DNA from 2 places in the Brenneria roseae subsp. americana genome. Region 1 is predicted to be linked to the other one. Evidence: predicted binding sites of a transcription regulator. Region 1 holds the regulator's gene; the other holds the start of a gene.

Region 1 (7,580 bases):
CCCTGATGCTGGATCACGGCTGGACCTTTGATGTCGATTTTCCAGATGCGACGGGGGACTCCCTTTATCAGCACGAGTTTCTCTATCAACTCTATCTCCATGCCAAATCTGATTACAGTGGCCGGGTCACTGTGCCCGTGTTGTGGGACACGGAGCAGCACACCATCGTCAGTAACGAATCCGCCGATATTATCCGCATGTTCAACAGCGCATTCGATCAAGCGGGCGCCAAAGCGGGTGATTATTACCCGGCCGCGCTGCGCCCGCAGATTGATGAATTGAACGGCTGGATCTATGACAAAGTGAATAACGGCGTCTATAAGGCCGGTTTTGCCACTAGTCAGTCTGCGTATGACGAAGCAGCCTCGGAAGTTTTTGCCGCCTTATCCCGGCTGGAATCCATCCTTGCGCAACAACGTTATCTGACGGGTTCGCAGTTGACCGAGGCAGACCTGCGGCTATGGACAACGCTGATACGTTTTGATCCGGTCTATCACACCCATTTTAAGTGCGATAAATACCGCTTAAGCGATTACCCGAATCTGTTTGGTTTTTTACGTGACATCTATCAGATGCCTGGCATCGCTGATACGGTGAACATGGCGCATATCCGCCACCATTATTACCGGAGTCACGTCACGATCAATCCACACGGCGTGATTTCACTGGGCCCGGAACAGGATCTGAACAGCCCCCACGGGCGCGACAGAGAGTTTGCCGGTTAACTCTGGTTGATGTCAGGTTCTTCGGCTCTCCCCTTTACCGGGAAGAGGATATTGATGGCCAAGTCCTGAAGTTGTCCGCCGTCGGCAGAGTCTCAAGCCTGATTGAGCAATTTGGGAATTTCCCGCAAACACCAGGATTTCGCTTCGCCCATACTATCTCGTCGCCAGGCCATGATGATCTGGCTCTCCATTGAGTATTCGGGGCTAACGACACGTAACCGACCTGCGGCAATATCCTGGGCCACCATGGGATAAGGCATCGTCGCCACCCCCAATCCTGCCAGCAAAGCGCGGCGTTTATCGTCCAGAGAGCTCAACGTCAGGCGCTGCTGTTTATCCAATAACTGTACCGTTAACACCGGACGTTCACGCGCGGTATCGGCAACAGCAATCCCACGGTATTTTATCCGGGTGACATCCGATAGCGGTTCCGGCTCCTGATGAATAGGATGGTCCGGGCTGGCCACATAGACACTCTTCAGCGTATAGAGTTTGCGTGTATTGATTTCGGAAGACGCGCGGAAATGCATATCCGGCGCAATAACAATATCTGCTCGTCCTTGTTCCAGACGCTCCCACGCCCCGGCTAACACTTCAGTCAGGATGGAAACCTGGGTATTGGCCTTCAGGGATAACTTATCGAGCAATGGAAAAAGCCGCTGACTGGGGATCAATGCCTCGGTCACAATCGTCAGGTGAGTTTCCCAACCGCGGGCCAACGCTTCCGCATCCGTCGTAAGCTTGTCCGCCGCTTCCAGCAGAATACGTCCACGCTCCAGCAACATACGGCCAACGTTCGTGAATTTGGTGCGGTGTCCGGAACGGTCAAACAGCACCACATCCAACTCTTCCTCCAGCTTTTGCATGGTGTAGCTCAGCGCAGAAGGCACTCGCCCTAACTCATCCGCCGCTGCGGCAAAGCTTCCCCGACGATCAATCGCGTCCATGACCCTCAAGGCTTCCAGCGTCAATGCCCGTTCTTTAGCCATTTTCGTACTCATTCAGGAATTTTGAATATACCGACCAGATTAACTAGCTAACAATCCAGCGTCCACACAATTACTATTTGTTTAAGAAATAAATAGTCAGGGCAATCACCATGATCATAAGAAGAGCGGCGGAGCAATGCGGTCAAGCTGACTATGGCTGGTTGCAAGCACGTTATACTTTCTCATTCGGCCACTACTTCGACCCTCAATTACTGGGCTATGCATCGCTGCGCGTGCTAAATCAGGAAGTGCTGACACCAGGCGCTTCCTTCCAGCCGCGCACTTATCCGCCCGTGGACATTTTAAATATCGTCCTCCAGGGAGAAGCGGAATACCGCGACAGTAACGGCCATCATATCTATGCCAAAGAGGGGGAGGTTTTACTGCTCGCGACTCAGCCGCATATCAGCTATAGCGAGCACAATGCCAGCAGTTGTAAGCCGCTGACGCGCATGCAACTGTGGCTGGATGCTTGCCCAACGCGAGAAAACGATGCGCTACAGCGCTTATCGCTGAACAAAACCGGCCATCGTTTATTGGCCTCACCAGAGGGCGAGCAAGGCAGTTTGCAACTCCGCCAACAAGTGTGGATCCATCATCTGGAATGGCAAGAAAATGAGCAACAGACCATTATGCTGCAAGGCAATCGGGCTTATTTGCAGTTGATTCATGGCTCCATGAGCATCCATGAACAGTCAGGCCCCCAGGTGCTGCACTGTGGTGACGGTGCGTTTATCCAACATGAATCGGCGTTGACTCTAACGGCTGAAACATCACTGCGGGCCTTGTTAATCGACCTGGTTGCCTGACACACGCCGTCTTCGCTAACGCACCTGATAAGCCGGCGTCACTGGCTCGGTGTTTTTCTCCAGCCGTGATAAGATATGCACTTCGTTTCTCTATCCGTCAGGGTGATATGGCAATGGATTCAACCACACAGGACAAATTACTTGCCCAGGCTGAACAGATTTGTCAGCAGCGCGGCGTTCGTCTGACGCCACAGCGACTGGAAGTGTTACGTCTGATGGCGCAACAGTCTGGTGCCATCAGCGCCTACGATCTGCTCGATCTCTTACGGATATCAGAACCGCAGGCTAAACCGCCGACAGTTTATCGTGCTCTTGATTTCTTACTGGAGCAGGGTTTTATTCATCGGGTCGAGTCAAACAACAGCTACGTGCTCTGTCACCATATTGAGGATCATAGTCACACCTCCGCACTCTTTATCTGCGACCGATGCAGTCAGGTTACCGAACGTCAGACTGAAGGGGTGGAAGAAACACTCCGTAATTTGGCGCAACAGGCGGGTTTTACTTTGCGCCACAGCGTGATTGAAGCGCATGGGCTATGTGAAAGCTGTCAGGAAGTCGCGACATGTAAACAAACGGATCATTGCGATCACGACCACAGCATACCGATCAAAAAGCGTTAGCCCTCACGATTACTCGCAAGGGCTAATTCAGCAGACACCTCCCTGTGTATCTGGCGCATCCGCGTAGACCCGCGGTATCGTTCCTTGTTATGCCAGTTTATCCTGACTCAGCCAGCAAGATTGCCATGCCGCCAGGGATGATGGTTTTCCTTACCAGAAGTATTTGTTACGACTTTCCCAGTCTTTTACTTCTTTCTCGGCAGCTTCCTGCTCGTAACCATAGCGTTCCTGGATCTTGCCAACCAATTGGTCACGTTTACCTTCGATAATCTTCAAATCATCGTCAGTCAGTTTACCCCACTGTTCTTTCGCTTTACCTTTAAGCTGTTTCCAGTTACCGCTGGTTTGGTCCTTATTCATAGTAATCTCCATAACTTAGGTTAAAATGGCATAAGTAAATAGTTACTTATACCCATATCGTTAATTTCAGCATTCATCATCAAATAAGATAAAAATGCTTATCTTGAAAATAATTATAGTAAATAATTCTGGTTATTTTATGTAAACCAGACCCTAAGTCTGAATAAATGATTTTTATAATGATGAAATAATTTAAAAACCACATAAAAACAGGAAGTAACGCATATATTTATTTACTCCCATCAAATGTAAATAAATATATCAACGGTATAACCCAAAAAGATCGGAGCACCGCGTCGGCAGGCAAGGTATCAAGGAGTGATGAATGAGGGGATAAACAACATCGCCCCGGAACGGGGCGATGCATGAATCAATGTCGGGACGGCAAACCTATCGCCTGGCGTAGGGTGCCTAAAGTCAGCTCCAGTCACCGTTACGAATTACGCCAACGGCCAGACCTTCGATAGAGAAACTCTGCTCGCGCAGATCGACGACGATAGGAGAAAACTCTTCGTTTTCAGCCAGCAACTGAACCGTATTCCCTTGTTTTTTTAGTCGTTTTACCGTCACCTCATCTTCAATACGGGCAACGACGACCTGACCGTTATGCACATCCTGCGTTTTATGTACGGCCAGCAGATCACCATCCATAATACCGATATCTTTCATCGACATGCCGTTTACCCGCAGTAAGAAATCCGCTCTGGGTTTGAACATGCCGGGATCGACCTGATAATGACATTCAATATGCTCTTGCGCCAGAAGCGGCTCACCCGCAGCAACACGGCCAATCAACGGAATGCCAGCCTCTTCTTCCATCAGCAACCGAATACCACGAGATGCGCCAGATACGATTTCAATCACCCCCTTGCGCGCTAATGCTTTCAAATGCTCTTCAGCGGCATTAGGCGAACGAAATCCCAGTTGTTGGGCAATTTCTGCACGCGTAGGCGGCATACCGGTCTGCGCAATATGATCGCGGATCAGGTCATAAACCTGTTGCTGTCTGGCTGTTAATACTTTCATTCCGCCCCCTGGTTGTTTATACAGTCTTGCTGTGAGTATATACAGGTCATACCCAATTGGGAACCGGGATGTGAGTAAACCTCGGTTTTTTATTAATTTCTGCCAACCTTCATGCAAAATGCCGCCACAGAATACTGCCCCAGACGACAGCCGCGAGCAGAATAGCCACAAAAACGGCAGCCGATCCGATGTCCTTCGCCCGGCCGGATAATTCATGATGCTCAGTGCCCACGCGATCCACGACGGCTTCAATCGCACTGTTCACCAGTTCAAAAAGCATGATCAACACGACCGCTCCGATAAGCAACAGCGTCTCGACCAGCGTGACGGGCAGCAGACAGGCGATAACCACCCCGACGATCGTCAGCACCGTTTCCTGACGAAAAGCCGCTTCGTGCCGCCATGCCTGTTTCAGTCCCTTAAGGGAATAGCCGGTTGCTTTGATAATCCGGGTCATTCCCGTTGCTTTATTCATTTATCCTCCGTTTTTTATAAAAATAGCTTATAAGAGATCGCCCGCATTTTAACACTTAACCGTTGTCTCATAACCACAGATCTCCAGCGCAGTTTCTGGTATCCTTGCGACGCATTGCTAACAAGAGGCTTCAAGTTGTTATGTCAGGTTGGCGTAAAATTTACTATAAATTATTGAGTTTCCCACTCGGGCTGTTAGTGAAAAGTAAAGTCATACCCATAGATCCCGTGACTGAGCTGGGTTTAGACCCGTCACGCCCTATCCTCTATGTGTTGCCTTACAATTCTCAGGCAGATTTAATGACACTGCGGACAAAATGTCAGACGCTTGGTTTGCCTGATCCCCTGCTGCCCGTGGACATTGGCGGAGTGGAACTGCCCAGTCATGTCTTTATCAATGACGGTCCCCGTCTTTTCCGATACTACGTTCCAAAACAGAAATCGGTAAAACTGTTTCACGACTATCTGGATTTGCACCGCGCCAATCCCGATCTGGATGTGCAAATGGTGCCGGTTTCCGTCATGTTTGGTCGTTCGCCCGGCCGTGAAGGACAAAATCAGGCTACCCCGCATTTGCGGTTGCTGAACGGTATCGAGAAATTCTTTGCCGTACTGTGGCTGGGCCGCGACAGCTTTGTCCGTTTTTCCAGCCCGGTGTCATTACGTTACATGGCAACCGAGCACGGTACTGACAAAACCATCGCCCACAAGCTGGCGCGGGTCGCCCGCATGCACTTCTCCCGTCAGCGATTGGCGGCGGTAGGGCCGCGTCTGCCGGTACGTCAGGAGCTGTTTAATAAGCTGCTTGATTCCAAGGCGATCAAAAAGGCCGTAGATGACGAAGCGCGCAGCAAAAAAATCTCCCATGAGAAAGCACAGCAAAACGCGATTGCCCTGATGGAGGAAATTGCCGCCGACTTCTCTTATGAAGCGGTTCGTCTGTCGGATCGTGTATTAAGCTGGACGTGGAACCGCCTCTATCAGGGCATCAACGTCCACAACGCCGAGCGCGTACGCCAACTGGCACAGGATGGACATGAAATCGTCTATGTCCCCTGTCACCGTAGCCACATGGACTATTTACTGCTGTCCTATGTGCTCTATCATCAGGGGCTGGTGCCCCCGCATATCGCGGCGGGCATTAACCTGAACTTCTGGCCCGCCGGCCCGATTTTCCGTCGCTTAGGCGCGTTCTTTATTCGCCGTACCTTCAAAGGCAATAAACTGTATTCCACCATTTTCCGTGAATATCTGGGCGAGCTTTTTGCCCGGGGTTACTCGGTCGAATATTTTGTTGAAGGTGGCCGTTCACGTACAGGGCGCCTGCTGGAGCCAAAGACCGGTACGCTGGCCATGACTATTCAGGCCATGTTGCGCGGCGGTACGCGCCCCATTACGCTGGTGCCTATCTATGTCGGCTATGAGCACGTCATGGAGGTCGGCACCTACGCGAAAGAACTGCGCGGCGCAACAAAAGAGAAAGAAGGCTTTATGCAGATGGTTCGCGGCTTGCGTAAATTACGCAATCTCGGACAAGGTTACGTGAACTTCGGCGAACCGCTGCCGTTAACCACCTACCTGAATCAACATGTACCGCAGTGGCGTGACGCCATTGACCCGATTGAAGCACAGCGCCCGAGCTGGCTGACACCGACCGTGCAGGATATCGCTACGGATATCATGGTACGCATCAACAATTCCGCTGCGGCAAATGCCATGAATCTCTGCTCAACGGCTTTGCTGGCTTCGCGTCAGCGATCTCTGACCAGAGAACAAATGCAGGAACAGCTGGATTGTTATCTGCAACTGCTGCGTAACGTTCCTTACCATAAAGACATCACCGCACCGAAAAAGGCGGCGGAGGAGCTACTGGAACACGCGCTGGGCATGGATAAATTTGAAGTCGAGAAAGACAGTATCGGCGACATTATTATTCTGCCGCGGGAACAGGCCGTGTTGATGACGTATTACCGCAATAACATTCAGCACCTGCTGATATTGCCGTCGCTCATTGCCAGCATGGCGATTCATCACCGCCGCATTACGCTCGCTGAAGTGGTTCGTCAGGTGACGCTGATTTATCCGCTGCTGAAGGCCGAACTGTTTCTGCATTATTCAAAGGAGCAGCTACCGGAAGTGATATCCACACTGGTAGCCGAGTTAACCCGTCAGCAGTTGTTGTGCAGCAAAGAAGGCGACTTGCTCATCAATCCGGCCCGTATCCGCACGCTGCAACTTTTAGCGGCCGGTGTACGTGAAACGCTGCAACGCTATGCCATCACGTTGTCACTGCTGGGAGCGAATCCTGAGATCAATCGCGGAACGCTGGAGAAAGAGAGCCGCAACATGGCACAACGCCTGTCCGTGTTGCACGGCATCAACGCGCCTGAATTCTTCGATAAGGCCGTTTTCTCAACGCTGGTTGCGACGTTGCGCAGTGAAGGCTACATCACCGACAGCCTTGAAGCGGCTCAGGGTGATATTTTGACAATCTACAATATTCTGGCCGATTTAATCACCCCGGAAGTCAGGTTGACGATTGAAAGCGCCAGTTCACCGGCGGAAACGGAAAAT
Region 2 (7,580 bases), on a different contig from region 1:
GGTGTTACTGGCGGATGCGTTTAAAGCGGGTGGGAAGGTGATTTCCTGCGGTAATGGCGGGTCGCACTGTGATGCGATGCATTTCGCCGAAGAATTGACGGGGCGTTACCGTGAAAACCGTCCGGGTTATCCGGCTATCGCCATTTCTGATCCCAGCCATCTTTCTTGTGTCAGCAACGATTTCGGCTATGACTTCGTGTTTTCCCGTTATATTGAATCGCTGGGTCGTGAAGGCGATGTGCTGTTGGGCATCTCCACATCAGGCAATTCAGGCAATATCATCAAAGCGATTGCGGCTGCGAAGGCAAAACGCATGAAGGTGATCACGCTGACGGGCAAAGACGGCGGTAAAATGGCGGGGACGGCGGATGTGGAAATTCGAGTTCCCCACTTCGGTTATGCGGATCGTATTCAGGAAATCCATATCAAGGCGATTCATATTCTGATTCAATTGATTGAAAAAGAGATGGCTGGCAAATAGGAAAAGCGAACACGCGGGGGAGGTTAGGAGAGGCGAGATGTGTGAACTGCTTGGGATGAGTGCGAATGTACCGACGGATATCTGTTTCAGTTTTACCGGGCTGATTCAGCGTGGCGGTCTGACCGGGCCGCATCGGGACGGCTGGGGTATTACGTTTTATGAAGGGAACGGTTGTCGTACCTTCAAAGATCCGCAGCCAAGCTATAATTCGCCGATTGCCCGGTTGGTGCAGGACTATCCCATCAAGTCTTGCGCGGTGGTGTCGCATATCCGGCAGGCCAATCGGGGCGCGGTATCGCTGGAAAACACCCACCCCTTTACCCGCGAGCTATGGGGCAGAAACTGGACATTTGCCCACAACGGGCAGTTGAAAGGTTATCGCTCGTTGAAAACGGGGATGTTTCGGCCTGTCGGTCAAACCGACAGCGAATTTGCTTTCTGCTGGCTGCTGCATCAATTGTCACAGCGCTATCCCCGCACGCCGGGTAATTGGCCGGCGGTGTTCCGCTATATTGCAGAACAGGCCGACGTATTGCGCAGGAAGGGCGTGTTTAACATGCTGTTGTCGGACGGCCACTTTGTCATGGGATACTGTTCGACCAAGCTGTACTGGATTACCCGCCGGGCGCCGTTTGGCAAAGCGACGCTGTTGGATCAGGATGTGGAAATCGATTTTCAGCAGCAGACGACGCCGAATGATGTCGTAACCGTGCTGGCAACGCAGCCACTGACTGGAAATGAAACCTGGCATCAAATCATGCCAGGAGAATTTGTCTTATTCCACTTTGGTGAACGCGTAATTTAATACTGGCTGGCTGGTCGTCAGCGGTGGGTTAACGACATATTGACCGTTAAATACCGCGACGGCCGGCGGCTGGTTGTGCTGATTGAAATACGCATAACCCGGCTGCAACTGGCGCCAGAAGCTGTAATAGCTTGAATTGCGATGGCGCTGCATGTTTTGTTCCGTCATGCGGAACGGATAAATCGCCAGATCGATTTTCGTCTGTCCGTTAAGCAGTGCCTGTTCAGCGTAACGATAAATTTCATCAATATAATTATTGGTCATGGCGTAGCAGCCAACGGACACGCATTCGCCGTGAATCATCAGATACCGGCCGGAATATCCCTGCGATTTGTCATATTCGTTGGGGAAACCGATATTAATTGCCCGGTAATATCGGCTGTCTGGTTTGAGCTGGCGCAGATCAACCTGATAGAACCCTTCAGGGCTTTTCAAATCACCTTCGATACGCTTAGGCCCTAATCCGCCTGAATATTTACAAATGGGATAACTCTCTAATAAGCGATATTCGCCGCTTAACTGAGCATAGAGTTCTAATACTCTCTCTTCTTTGAATATCTGAATATAGATCGGAGAGCCTAATAATTGCTGTTTTAATTCTTTTGTTATCGGCGCAGGTTCACTGGCTGTGCTGGTAACAACAATAGCGGGCAAAAAAAACAACATCGCAAAAGACAGCGCGATTTTTTGCATTATGGATCCTGATGAAATAAAAAGCTGTGCTACATACGGTTAGTTATCGTTCCGTATTCCTTTGCCTTTAGGCGGATTTATAACCAATGTATTTCAATTGCTGTCAGAAGGTAACCAAACCTGTCTCATGCCTGAACCCCCTGGCGAAACAGGGAAACGTAACATTGTTGCAATCTGAAAGACGAAGGATATAAAACGGTTTCACATTATCATCGCCTTAATTTTAATCAAGTATGAAAACCATTAAAAAACTATTTTCGAGGTAAAAATGAGAGGCGAACAACGCTGACGCCGTTCTTTTCGACAGTCGTGAACCTACCAGGGACAGCAGAAGGCGGAATGATATACTCCCACTGTCCTTTATTGGTACGTTTCACAATATACCCAGATGGCCGATCAATTACGCACGCGTGGCTTCGATCATCATAATGTCGGTGACAAAGGTACCGTCTGATTGTACTTCAAAATATCGCGTCACTTCTTCCGCCAGCGTTTTTTGCAATTCCCGAATCGCGATGGCGAAATGCTCCGGCGTGCGCATGCGGGCAATCCAACTGTTGAACTCCAGCGGCAATCTATCGCTGGTCACATTGCGCACCACAAATCCCGCTTCAGTGAACATACTCAGCCACTCGCCGGGAGAATAGTCACGTACATGCGAGGTGTCGCGCAGCTTCTCAACGGTCTGCAAATAGATATCCAGCAGCGGATGACCCGGTGATACCACATCCATCATGATGACTTGACCACCCGGCTTCAATACCCGTTTCATTTCGCGCAGCGCCTGGCCGACATCATGCCAATGGTGGGCGGAGTAACGACTGATAATGATATCGGCGCTGGCATCCTCGAAAGGCAGGGATTCGGCAATGCCTTGCCGTACGCGAATATTGCTTAACCCCTTCTGTTTGGCCGCCTGGCTGACCACGTCCAGCATTTGTGCCGACAGATCGTATGCTACAACGTCGGCCACGGCCTGCGCGGCGACGAAGCTGGCGTGCCCGGCGCCGCAGCCTAAATCTATAACGTGGGCGGAGGGAAAGGGGGCTAATAAAGTAGCAAGCCGCGCCAAATCTTTTCCCTGCGCATGGACGGCACTGGTCAGATAATTTTGTGCCTGCGAGCCAAATTGGTTCTCAACGCTGTTGGTGTGGCCGTGCTTATTTTCCATCATTACTCTCTTTTTATTTCCCGGACAAAGGCTGAAACCACTATAAAGTGCGATTTATACGGGGACAATATAAGTATTTAAACGGGTGCGACTGATTGCTGAACAAACGCCTTGACCGGTTTCTCAACTTGTCTGCCTTTATGTTTTACTGTATTTTTATACAGTAAGGCGGGAGGGCGTATGCGAAAAATCATTCATGTGGATATGGATTGCTTCTACGCAGCCATTGAGATGCGTGACGACCCGCGTCTGCGCGATATCCCGCTGGCGATCGGCGGCAGCGCCGATCGTCGTGGCGTAATCAGCACCGCGAATTACCCTGCGCGGCGTTATGGTATTCATAGCGCGATGGCCACCGCGACTGCGTTACGTCTTTGCCCCCATCTGACCTTGCTGTCTGGCCGGATGGAGGTGTACAAGGAGACGTCCCGGCAGATCCGTGACATTTTTGCCCGCTATACCTCACTCATTGAACCGCTTTCTCTGGATGAAGCCTATCTGGATGTCACCGACAGCCCCTATTGCAATGGTTCGGCAACGCTGATAGCAGAAGAGATCCGTCAGGCGATTTTCAGGGAACTGAACCTGACGGCATCGGCAGGCGTGGCGCCCATTAAATTTCTCGCCAAAGTCGCCTCCGAACTCAATAAACCCAACGGTCAGTATGTGATCCCGCCCGATCGGGTGGATACCTTTATTTTGCAGCTACCGCTGGCAAAGATCCCCGGTGTAGGTAAAGTCACCGCAAAACGGCTGGAAGAAAAAGGGATGTTGACCTGTGCCGATGTGCGCCGCTATGAACTGGCGGAATTGCTAAAAAGTTTCGGAAAATTTGGTCGTGTTCTGTGGGAGCGTTGTCATGGCATCGATAAGCGGCCAATCTCACCAGATCGATTACGTAAATCGGTGGGCGTTGAGAAAACACTGGCGAAAGACATTCATCACTGGCATGAATGTGAAGGGCTCATCGAGCAGCTTTATCAGGAACTTGAACGGCGTTTAAAGCGGGTCAAACCGGATCTGCATATTGCCCGGCAAGGGGTAAAGCTGAAGTTTGATGACTTTCGGCAGACGACGCAGGAACATGTTTGGCCGGTATTGAACAAGCAGGATCTCGTCACGCTGGCGCGGCAAACCTGGGAGGCGCGGCGAGAGGCGCGCGGGGTTCGTCTGGTGGGGGTGCATGTCACGCTGCTCGATCCGCAAATTGAACGACAGCTGGTGCTGAACTGGGAATAGCCAATGGGTAGAACAGACAGTTCGCCATAAAAAAAGCGGCTTTTACAAGCCGCCTCTGTTTTTCTCACCAGCACGCGATCAGGCGCGTTCAGGGATCGCTTTCAGCAATGCGGTAAGCAGTTGCCAGTATTGTCCCACGCTGGCGATATGGACTTGCTCATCCGGTGAATGCGGACCGGTAATGGTTGGCCCGATAGAAACCATATCCATATCCGGATACGGTTTCTTGAACAGACCACATTCCAGCCCGGCATGGATCACCATGATATTCGGCGTCTTGTTGAACAGCTTCTGGTAGGTTTCACGCACCAGCTGCATAACCTGTGAACCTGCATCCGGCTGCCAGCCCGGGTAGCCGCCTTTTGGCGAGGTATGTGCCCCCGCCAGCTGTCCCAGCGCGGTGAGCATTCCGACAACATAGTCTTTACCGCTGTCGATCAGTGAGCGAATCAGGCAGATAATTTCCACTTCCTGCTCGTTCATGGTGACGACGCCTGCGTTCAATGACGTTTCCACCACGCCTTTTACTGCATCACTCATGCGGATCACGCCGTTTGGCATTGCGTTCAGCAATGCCAGCAGACGATCGCGACTGTCTTTGGTTAACGCCTGTGATTTCGTTTCGCTGGTTTCTACCAGTATGTTCAGATTTTTCTCGACGGCTGACAGCTCATTTTTCAGCGTGGACAGGTATTCCTGGCTCAATGCTTTCAGTTGATCGACATTGGCCGCGGGCAATGCCAGCGTGGCAAAGGATTCCCGGGGAATCGCGTTACGCAGCGTACCGCCGTTCAGATCAAGAATACGTAGGTCCAGTTTATCTGCCTGTTCAAACAGGAAACGGGCCAGCAGCTTGTTGGCGTTGCCCAGTCCAAGATGAATATCACAGCCGGAGTGACCGCCTTTCAGACCTTTGATGGTCAGTTGCAGCGTCTGATAACCGGCTGGCAGGGCTTCACGCACTAGTGATAAACGGGTAATGAAGTCAATGCCACCGGCACAGCCCATGTAGACTTCGCCTTCTTCTTCCGAATCGGTGTTGATCAGGATTTCACCCTGTAACCAGTTTGGTTGCAGACCAAAAGCGCCATCCATACCGGACTCTTCAGTCATGGTCAGCAGGACTTCCAGTGGGCCGTGTTTGACGCTGTTATCCGTCAGAACCGCCAGCGCCGACGCCATACCGATACCGTTGTCGGCGCCCAGTGTCGTACCACGGGCTTTTACCCATTCGCCATCAATATAGGGTTGGATAGGGTCCTTGGTGAAATCATGCACTGTGTCGTTATTCTTCTGAGGCACCATATCCAGATGGGCCTGTAGCACAACCGGTTTGCGGTTTTCCATGCCGGAGGTGGCCGCTTTGCGCAACAGGATATTGCCTACCCGATCGCGTTCGGCATGAATGCCTTTTTCTTTCGCCCATTCAAGGATGTGCGCCGCCAGCGCTTCTTCATGGTAAGACGGATGGGGAATAGAACAGATCTTGGCAAAAATGTCCCACAGCGGTTGCGGGGCAAGTTGAGACAATTCAGACACTATTTACGTCTCCTTTTCAGCAGGCCTGTCTTTGCGTCCGACGTTTTGGCGCGACAGGTGGAAAGTTAATCACGGTCAGCCATTCGATATGGTGTGTTGGAACAGAATATCACTTTCTCCCGGAAGCGGGGAAAATTGGCGTGAAAAACAAAAAACAGCGCGCCAGGTTAACTGGCGCTGATATGGGCGATTTGATAGGAAAAAAATATGCCTGAAAAACTCACGATCTAAATAATATCATCCGGGTGATGGTAGATGGTGATGCGATCGCCAATGGATAAGGCGCGATACTCGGTTTCGGATGTTTCAACCTGGTAGCGTTGGCCGTTGGCTTCGACATCCAGAATAAACCGTTCGTTTTCCAGCGTCGGAACGGGGACATAACCGTAAAAATTATCGACCAGCGTCAGCGTTTTTTGCGCGGGCTGATAATATCGGTGTACGATTTTTCCCTCCAACGGTTCTGGTTTTTTCCACCGTGATTGGAAATGGGTGCTGAGTTCAAGGCAAAGCAATACGGTCAGCACAATGACTAAAATGGTTCCAATAACCGTGAGTTGATCTTGAATCAGGGTATACAGTGCTGTCATGGTCGGCTCCGTCTGGTTTCCGCTTTAGGTGTTTAATATATTTTTCTTCTGCGATCGTCCAATGTCATTTTGTACTGACTTAACACAAAATTTTGATTTGGACAGTGCAGATAGCGTGGAAACTCGGTTGTCAGGCTGAGAAATACTGGTTTTTATGTCGTTGGATATCTATAATCTCGCGCAACCTTTTTCCCCCTCAGACTCAAATTAAGCCAATTTCAATTCGGCTGGGATATATTTTATGAGCGAAAAGTACGTCGTAACCTGGGATATGTTGCAAATTCAGGCTCGCAAACTGGCGCAGCGTTTACTGCCGGCCGAACAATGGAAAGGCATCATTGCCGTTAGCCGCGGTGGGTTGGTGCCCGGCGCTTTGCTGGCTCGTGAGCTGGGTATCCGCCACGTTGATACCGTTTGCATCTCCAGCTATGACCATGATAATCAGCGCGAAATGAAAGTGCTCAAGCGTGCAGAGGGTGATGGTGAAGGCTTTATCGTTGTCGACGATCTGGTTGATACCGGTGGCACGGCCAAAGCGATTCGCGATATGTACCCGAAAGCGCGTTTCGTCACCATTTTCGCCAAACCCGCAGGCAAACCGCTGGTTGACGACTATATCGTCGATATCCCGCAGGATACCTGGATTGAACAGCCGTGGGACATGGGTGTGGTGTTTGTTCCGCCGTTGTCCGGCCGTTAATCGCTATCTATCGTCTATTTCAATGCCCGGTTCGACCGGGCATTGTTGTTTATGGCCGTCGGCTAATCGCTGAGTTTACCTCTCGAGGCATAACGGGCCGTTTTATTTTTTCACCATTTTGATCTGAACGTGGGTTTCTGCGTTCTGCCGTTTGTCTTCACCATCATGAGTTCGTTACACTCTGATTTGTTAAATACGGTAATTGTCTGGTTGGCCGATAACGGCGGTTTACCTTAACGGAGGTTGCTTTGGCGCAAGCTAATCTGTCTGAAACCCTATTCAAACCCTCCTTTAAACATGCGGAGACATCCACGCTGGTAAGGCGGACGCGCCATGCGCCGGAAGCGTTGGGCGCGCATTAC

The links. Region 1 encodes LexA, which represses DNA repair genes until DNA is damaged. Its sites were predicted from a motif close to TNCTGTATGTACATACAGNA; they were not measured.
Region 2: the regulator LexA is predicted to act here: its motif matches at 3,297-3,316, upstream of dinB (DNA polymerase IV).

What each region holds. Positions count from the first base shown of each region.
Region 1 covers NZ_QDKJ01000005.1:280,438-288,017, reverse strand. The annotation lists gene B4923_RS08720 (glutathione S-transferase family protein) at 1-725, shown strand, start outside; gene B4923_RS08715 (LysR family transcriptional regulator) at 818-1,714, opposite strand; gene B4923_RS08710 (pirin family protein) at 1,825-2,523, shown strand; gene zur (zinc uptake transcriptional repressor Zur) at 2,637-3,146, shown strand; gene B4923_RS08700 (CsbD family protein) at 3,297-3,506, opposite strand; gene lexA (transcriptional repressor LexA) at 3,924-4,532, opposite strand; gene B4923_RS08690 (diacylglycerol kinase) at 4,642-5,007, opposite strand; gene plsB (glycerol-3-phosphate 1-O-acyltransferase PlsB) at 5,148-7,580, shown strand, end outside.
Region 2 covers NZ_QDKJ01000016.1:56,925-64,504, forward strand. The annotation lists gene lpcA (D-sedoheptulose 7-phosphate isomerase) at 1-481, shown strand, start outside; gene B4923_RS17905 (class II glutamine amidotransferase) at 519-1,286, shown strand; gene dpaA (peptidoglycan meso-diaminopimelic acid protein amidase) at 1,257-1,979, opposite strand; gene B4923_RS17915 (class I SAM-dependent methyltransferase) at 2,380-3,153, opposite strand; gene dinB (DNA polymerase IV) at 3,331-4,389, shown strand; gene pepD (beta-Ala-His dipeptidase) at 4,468-5,928, opposite strand; gene B4923_RS17930 (hypothetical protein) at 6,156-6,518, opposite strand; gene gpt (xanthine phosphoribosyltransferase) at 6,760-7,218, shown strand; gene frsA (esterase FrsA) at 7,467-7,580, shown strand, end outside.